DNA from 2 places in the Nitratidesulfovibrio sp. 1201_IL3209 genome. Region 2 is predicted to be linked to the other one. Evidence: predicted binding sites of a transcription regulator. Region 2 holds the regulator's gene; the other holds the start of a gene.
What was found. The regulator HrcA, encoded in region 2, represses chaperone genes, less so after heat shock. The targets are predictions, from matches to a motif close to TGTTAGCACTCNNNNNNNNNGAGTGCTAACA.
Positions count from the first base shown of each region.

Region 1 (3,410 bases), on a different contig from region 2:
CGGAGGTGGTTTCGTCGATCTGGGCGCGGATCTGCTTCACGCGCGCCTTGATGTCGTCGGACTTGCCCGCGCCATCCACGATGGTGGTGTTTTCCTTGTCGACCACCACGCGCTTGGCGGTGCCAAGATCGGCCACCGAGATGTTTTCGAGCTTCACGCCCATGTCTTCGGACACCACGGTGCCGCCGGTGAGGACGGCGATGTCCTGCAGCATGGCCTTGCGGCGGTCGCCGAAGCCGGGGGCCTTCACGGCCACCACCTGGAGGGTGCCGCGCAGCTTGTTGACCACCAGGGTGGCCAGGGCTTCGCCTTCCACGTCTTCGGCGATGATCACCAACGGACGGTTCATCTTGGCCACCTGTTCGAGAACGGGCAGCATGTCCTTCATGCTGGAGATCTTCTTCTCGTTGCAGAGAATGAAGGGCTCGTCGAGTTCGCAGACCATCTTTTCAGGATCGGTCACGAAATAGGGCGAGAGGTAGCCGCGGTCGAACTGCATGCCTTCGACCACTTCGAGGGTGGTTTCAAGACCCTTGGCTTCCTCGACGGTGATGACGCCTTCCTTGCCCACCTTGGCCATGGCCTCGGCGATGATGTTGCCGATGGTGGTGTCGGAGTTGGCGGAAATGGTGCCGATCTGGGCGATTTCCTTCTGGTCGCGGGTGGGCTTGGCCAGGGTGCCCAGTTCCTTGACCAGCTTTTCCACGGCCTTGTCGATGCCGCGCTTGATGGCCATGGGGTTGCGGCCGGCGGCCACCAGCTTCACGCCTTCGCGGTAGATGGCCTGGGCGAGGATGGTGGCGGTGGTGGTGCCGTCACCGGCGATGTCGCTGGTCTTGGAGGCGACTTCCTTCACCATCTGGGCGCCCATGTTCTCGAACTTGTCCTCGAGTTCGATCTCCTTGGCCACGGTCACGCCGTCCTTGGTGATGACCGGCGAGCCGAAAGACTTCTCGATGACCACGTTGCGGCCCTTGGGGCCCAGGGTCACCTTCACGGCGTTGGCGAGCTTGTCCACGCCGCGGGAAAGCTTTTCGCGGGCCTTGACGTCGAACAGGATTTCCTTGGAAGCCATTGTATTCATCCTCCTCGGGAGTATGTGCGTGAGTTCGCGGGGCGTTATTCGATGATGGCGAGAATGTCGTCTTCGCGCATGACGAGGTGCTCGACGCCGTCAAGCTTGATCTCGGTGCCGGCGTACTTGCTGAAGAGCACCGTGTCGCCCTTCTTGACGGTCATGGCGATGAGCTTGCCATCTTCCGCGACCTTGCCGGGACCGGCGGCGACGACTTCACCGCGCGAGGGCTTTTCCTTGGCGGTGTCGGGGATGAAGAGGCCGCCGGCGGTCTTCTCTTCGGATTCGAGGCGCTTCACCAGAACTCGGTCATTCAAAGGCTTCAGATTCATGACAACTAGTCCTCCAACTTTAGGTGATCGCTGTTTGTCCCGCCGCTGGCACTCGCGGGGTGCGAGTGCCAGTGACAAGGGCGGTCATCTCGCCGCGCGCCATGACCGTGTCACGCGCGCGCCCTCCCGCCGGGTGGCGGGGGGCGAAATTCGTCTCGCCCGATGTATCGTGGCTTTTCGGCAGATATCCGGTCCGAACATGAGAACAGGGAAACATGAAGTTCGGCCCGGCCGCCGGGTGTGGCTGCGCGCCCGCGTCCGCTGTCGCGGAGGCGGTGCATGGCAACCGCGTTGGATAATAAGGCAGGTTTACGGCTTGAAAAGGGGGACGTGTGCATTTTTTTACATTTTCTTCCCGCACCCTGCGAATTCAACGGGTTGCACGCGCCACTCCCGCCCCCGCCAACCCCGCGTGGGCATGCGCCCTCGCGCACGCCCTTGCGTACACCCGTGCGCCCTTTCCGGCAGGCTCGCCGCACCCGCCGAGAATGCGGCGTACCGGTCAGGCATACCGGTCAGGCATGCCGGGCGGCCCGCCTCAGGCCCCTGTTGTCCCGGCGCCTGCCGTGCGCGGGGCGCGCGGCAGCCCGGTGAGGATGGCCAGCACCCCGGCCGCGCCCAGCAGCAGGCAATAGTAGTTGGCCGACAGCACCGCCACGGGCGAGATGCCCGCGATGGACCCGGCCAGCAGCACCTGGGCCGCGTGCGGGGCCAGCCCCTGCACCACGCACGAGAAGATGTCCAGCAGGCTGGCGCTGCGGCGCGGGTCCACGCCGGAGGTGGCGGCGATCTCGCGCGCCATGCCCCCGGTCAGGATGATGGCCACGGTGTTGTTGGCGGTGCACAGGTCGGCCACGGCCACCAGCCCGGAAATGCCCGCCTCGCCGGTGCGGCTGGCTGCCCCGGCCCGGCCTCCCCGCCTGTCGGTGAACCGGCGCACGGCGGCCAGCAGCCAGGCCACTCCGCCGTGGTAGCGGATGAGTTCGCCAAGGCCGCCCATGAGCATGGACAGCACGAGAATCTCGTGCATGCCGGTGAAGCCCTTGTAGATGTCCTGGGCGAATTTCAGCGGAGTGTACCCGTCCACCACGGCCATGCCCACGCCGCCCGCCAGGGCGATGCCCGCGAACAGCACGGCGAACACGTTCATGCCCGCCAGCGCCATGACCAGGATGGCCACATAGGGCAGCACCGTGACCATCCGGTAGGCGCCGGGCGCGGCGGCGCGTCCCGCCTCGCCCGCCAGCCAGAGCACCGCCACGGCCACCAGCGCGGCGGGCAGCGCGATGGCGAAGTTCATGCGGAACTTGTCGCGCATGTCGCAGCCCTGGGTGCGCGTGGCCGCGATGGTGGTGTCGGAGATCATGGACAGGTTGTCGCCGAACATGGCGCCGCCCACCACCGCGCCCATGAGCAGCGCGGCGTCCATGCCGGTCTGGGCGGCCACGCCCGCCGCGATGGGTCCCACGGCGGCGATGGTGCCCATGGAGGTGCCCATGGCCGTGGCCACGAAGGCCGAAATGACGAACAGCCCCGGCAGCACCAGCCGCTGCGGCACCAGCGACAGCCCCAGGTTTACCGTGGATTCCACCCCGCCGATGGCCGATGCCACCGAGGCGAAGCCCCCCGCCAGCAGGTAGATGACGCACATGGTGACGATGTTGATCTCGCCCGCGCCGGACAGGAAGACGTTGACCCGCCGGGTCAGCCCGCCGGGACGGGCCGCCGTGGCCGGGTCCTTCTCGCGCAGGGCCAGGGCCAGGGCGATGGCGGGCAGAATGGCCACCGTGGGAGACAGCTGGTAGAAGGCCATCTCCGTTCCGGCGGCTCCAAGGGCCAGCCCCGTGCCGATGAACAGCGCCAGGAACAGGCCCAGCGGCAGCAGGGCCACGGGGTTGGGGACGGGGTGACGCGAGTGGTCTGGAGCGTGTGCGGTCTGGGACATGGCGATATCCTTGCGGGCCCGCGGATGCGGGACCGGTGCATGCATGTTCTTGCGTGTG
Region 1 covers NZ_JBAIYT010000017.1:44,814-48,223, reverse strand. Annotated here, with positions in the region: gene groL (chaperonin GroEL) at 1-1,075, opposite strand, end outside; gene groES (co-chaperone GroES) at 1,120-1,407, opposite strand; gene V6B97_RS09675 (Na+/H+ antiporter NhaC family protein) at 1,946-3,352, opposite strand.
Region 1: the regulator HrcA is predicted to act here: its motif matches at 1,451-1,481, upstream of groES (co-chaperone GroES).

Region 2 (3,410 bases):
ACGAATTCAACCCACTCGGTGCTCCAGTCATCAAAGCGAAGAAGGAAGCCGTCTTCATCGACTTCGAAGCTCTTGCCCTTGTAAGTGACTTCAGCCATGCGTGTCCTCCTTGGACAGGTTCTTGGCAGTGAAAGGGATGCACGACAAACGCCTGACCTTCGCATCGTGCGGCGATGCGCCGGCCGATGATAAGCAGCGATCCGCTGCCTCTATCCGAATGATGGTCGGCCCGTGGCAGATACTGCCCGCTGGATAAACCGCGGCCACCCGGCGTGTCAACGATGACCTCGTGTCGAGGACCTCTCGCCGGTAACCCCGTGGCGCGCCCCGAGGGATGCGCCCGTGGGTACCGGAGAACCGAATCGCGCGGGTTTTTCCGGGTTCCAGACATGCGGACGAGGCACAAGATGCCACAATGTCATGAAAAATTCAAGGCAGGTGTGGGTGTTTTTTCGGCAAGCATTACAGCCCCCTACGGGTGAGCGTGTAAACAATTGCTCACTCGCCGCGCCACGCCCGGCGGAATGGGCGCGATGCGGGCCGTATGGGGCGTATTGCGGGAAACAGGTGAAGCGATGCATGCGACGATGCATTTCCACTCCCCCGGTAACAGCGCCACTGTAGTGTGTTGCCAGTGGTGTGTCAATGCATGTGAAATAATGCGCAAGATGTGAAAGGACACAACGTGTCGTGTGCAGTGGCTTGGGCGTGTGGGCCGGAAAATGGATGATGGCAGGCAGTTTTTGTCATTACCCTGAAATCATGAATGTTATTTTTGTTTTTGGGGTATTTGCGGGTTGCAATAGTGATTTTATTCACAAACATCGGCCCGATCCGGTCCGACGGCCACGGGGCGTCCCGCCGCGCCGCACAGTCCGGGCGGGATTTCCCGCCGCCGCACGGGTGTTGCCGGGGCGGGCGCGCACCCGCGCATGCCCCCGTCAACCCCCGTCAAACTTGACAGCCCCCACCCCCGTTGTTACCCGTTTGTGCTACTGCAAGAACTGCATCCTCGTGATGCCGGAGCCTTCATGCCCAGCCTCGGACAGCGCGAAACCCAGGTGCTCGCCACCATCATCGAAAGCTACATCGCCTCGGCCTCGCCCGTGGGGTCTCGCGCCGTGGCCGAATGCTCGGGCCTGCACCTTTCCCCGGCCAGCATGCGGGCCACCATGTCCGACCTGACCGACCTCGGTTACCTGGAGCAGCCGCACACGTCCGCAGGACGGGTTCCGACCCCGCGCGCCTTCCGGCTGTACGTGGACAGCCTGCTGCGCCTGCGCCCGCTGGGCAGCGTCGAGCGCGAGGCCATTGCCGACGAGCTTTCCCGGCAGGAACTGGAGATTTCCGGCATCCTGCGCCGCGCCGCCAACCTGCTGTCCGGCCATGCCCGGCAACTGGGCATGGTGGTGGCTCCCAGCGAGGACGAGGCCCGCTGGCGCAGCATCGAGTTCGCCCCGGCGGCGGAAGGGCTGGTGCTGGCCGTGCTGATGCTGGAGGGCGGCCTGGTGCGCACCCGCACCGTGCGCGTGGACGGGCGCTACGGCCAGGACGAACTGGTGCGCTTCGGCAACTACCTCAACGAACATTTTCGGGGCCTGCCCCTGTCCGAGGCGCGCAACCGCATCGGCTGCGAACTGGCCCGCGCGGGCTCGCGGCTGGAGGAAATGTGTATGCGCGCGCTGGCGCTTTCGCGCCGCGCCGTGGAGCACATGGGCGACGACCGCGAACTCATCGTCAACGGCACGCTGAACATGCTGGACCACGCGGAGTTCACCGACGTGGGCCGCATGCGCGACCTTCTGGCCGCCATCGAGGAACGCTCGCGCCTGCTGGAGCTGCTGGACCGCACCCTGTCCGAAGAGGACGTGCGCATCACCTTCTGTCAGGACGTGCCGGAAGGCGCGCCCGACGGGCTGCGCGGGTGCAGCGTGGTCAGCGCGGCCTACGGCGGCGACACGCCGCGCGGCGTGGTCAGCGTGGTGGGCCCGCTGCGCATGGACTACGCCAAGATCGTGCCGGTGGTGCAGTGCGTGTCGCGCGCGCTCACCCAGTTGCTGCGCGAACGCTTCGCCGCGCCGCCCTCCCTGCTGCCGTAGCTTGGGCCATTTTCATCCGTTACAGGACGCATGCAACCCGCCCCCGGCGGGAGATGTTCAACGACGATTTCACGCATCAGGATTTCAAGGAGACTCAGGAACATGCCCCCCAGCAACGTGTTCAAGGACAATGTGGAGATCAGCCCCGAGGCCGAGGCCCTGCGCGCCGAGGCCGACGCGCCTTCGCGGACCCCGGCCCCGGCGGCCTCCGGCGCCATGCCCGTCATGGTGGACGACGACGATCTGCGCGAGCAGTGCGCGGCCCGGCTGTGCCCGGAATGTCCCGAACGGGCCGAGGCCGACGAGCAGCGCCTGCGCGCCCTGGCGGAAATGGACAATTTCAAGAAGCGCCTGCAACGCGAAAAGGACGATCAGGTGCGCTACGCCGCCGAGGTGGTGCTGGCGGACCTGCTGCCCACCCTGGACAACCTGGACCTGGCCCTGCAATACGGGCGCGGCAACGCGGCCTGCAAGGACATGCTGATCGGCGTGGAAATGACCCAGAAGCTGCTGCTGGACGCGCTGAAGCGCCACGGCCTGGAGCCGGTGGGCGAGGCGGGCGAGCCGTTCAGCCCGGAAATCCACGAGGCCATCGGCGCCGAGGTGCGGCCCGACCTGCCGGAAAACACCGTGTGCGCGATGATGCAGCGCGGCTACCGGCTGAAGGAACGCCTGCTGCGGCCCGCCAAGGTCACGGTGAGCCGGGCGGAATAGCGGCGCGCGGGCATCGCGGCCAGAGACATCGCGGACATGTGGCGGCGCGTCCCCCGGCGGGGCGTGCCGCCTTCGCGTTACGGTCCGGCGGCGTGCCGGGCCGCTGCCCGCATTTGCGCTTCCCCCGGCTTCGCAGTATGGGGGGCCGCATGAGTACACACCGCTCCCCCTGCCTTGATCTGGGAGGGCTGCTGCGCGTTGCCGGGGGCGGCGTGCTGATCAGCTTTTCCGGCCTGTTCGTGAAGCTGGCGCACGTGGGGCCTAGCCAGTCGGCCTTCTACCGCATGTTCTTCGGCGGGGTTGCGCTGCTGTGCGTGGCCCTGGCGCGCCGCGAGCGGCTGCGGGCGCGACGCGGCGTGTGGGCGGTGATGGTCGCGGCGGCGGTGTTCTTCGCCCTGGACCTGGAGTGCTGGCACCGCAGCATCCTGCTCATCGGGCCGGGGCTGGCCACCATCATCGGCAATTTCCAGGTGTTCTTCATCGCCATCGCCGGGGCGGTGCTGCTGCGGGAACGGCTTTCCGTCCGGCACATGGCGGCCATTCCGCTGGCCCTGGCCGGGTTGTGGTGGCTGCTGGGCGTGAGCCCGGCGGAACTGC
Region 2 covers NZ_JBAIYT010000006.1:103,553-106,962, reverse strand. Annotated here, with positions in the region: gene V6B97_RS05185 (TusE/DsrC/DsvC family sulfur relay protein) at 1-98, opposite strand, end outside; gene hrcA (heat-inducible transcriptional repressor HrcA) at 1,032-2,099, shown strand; gene V6B97_RS05175 (nucleotide exchange factor GrpE) at 2,202-2,813, shown strand; gene V6B97_RS05170 (DMT family transporter) at 2,963-3,410, shown strand, end outside.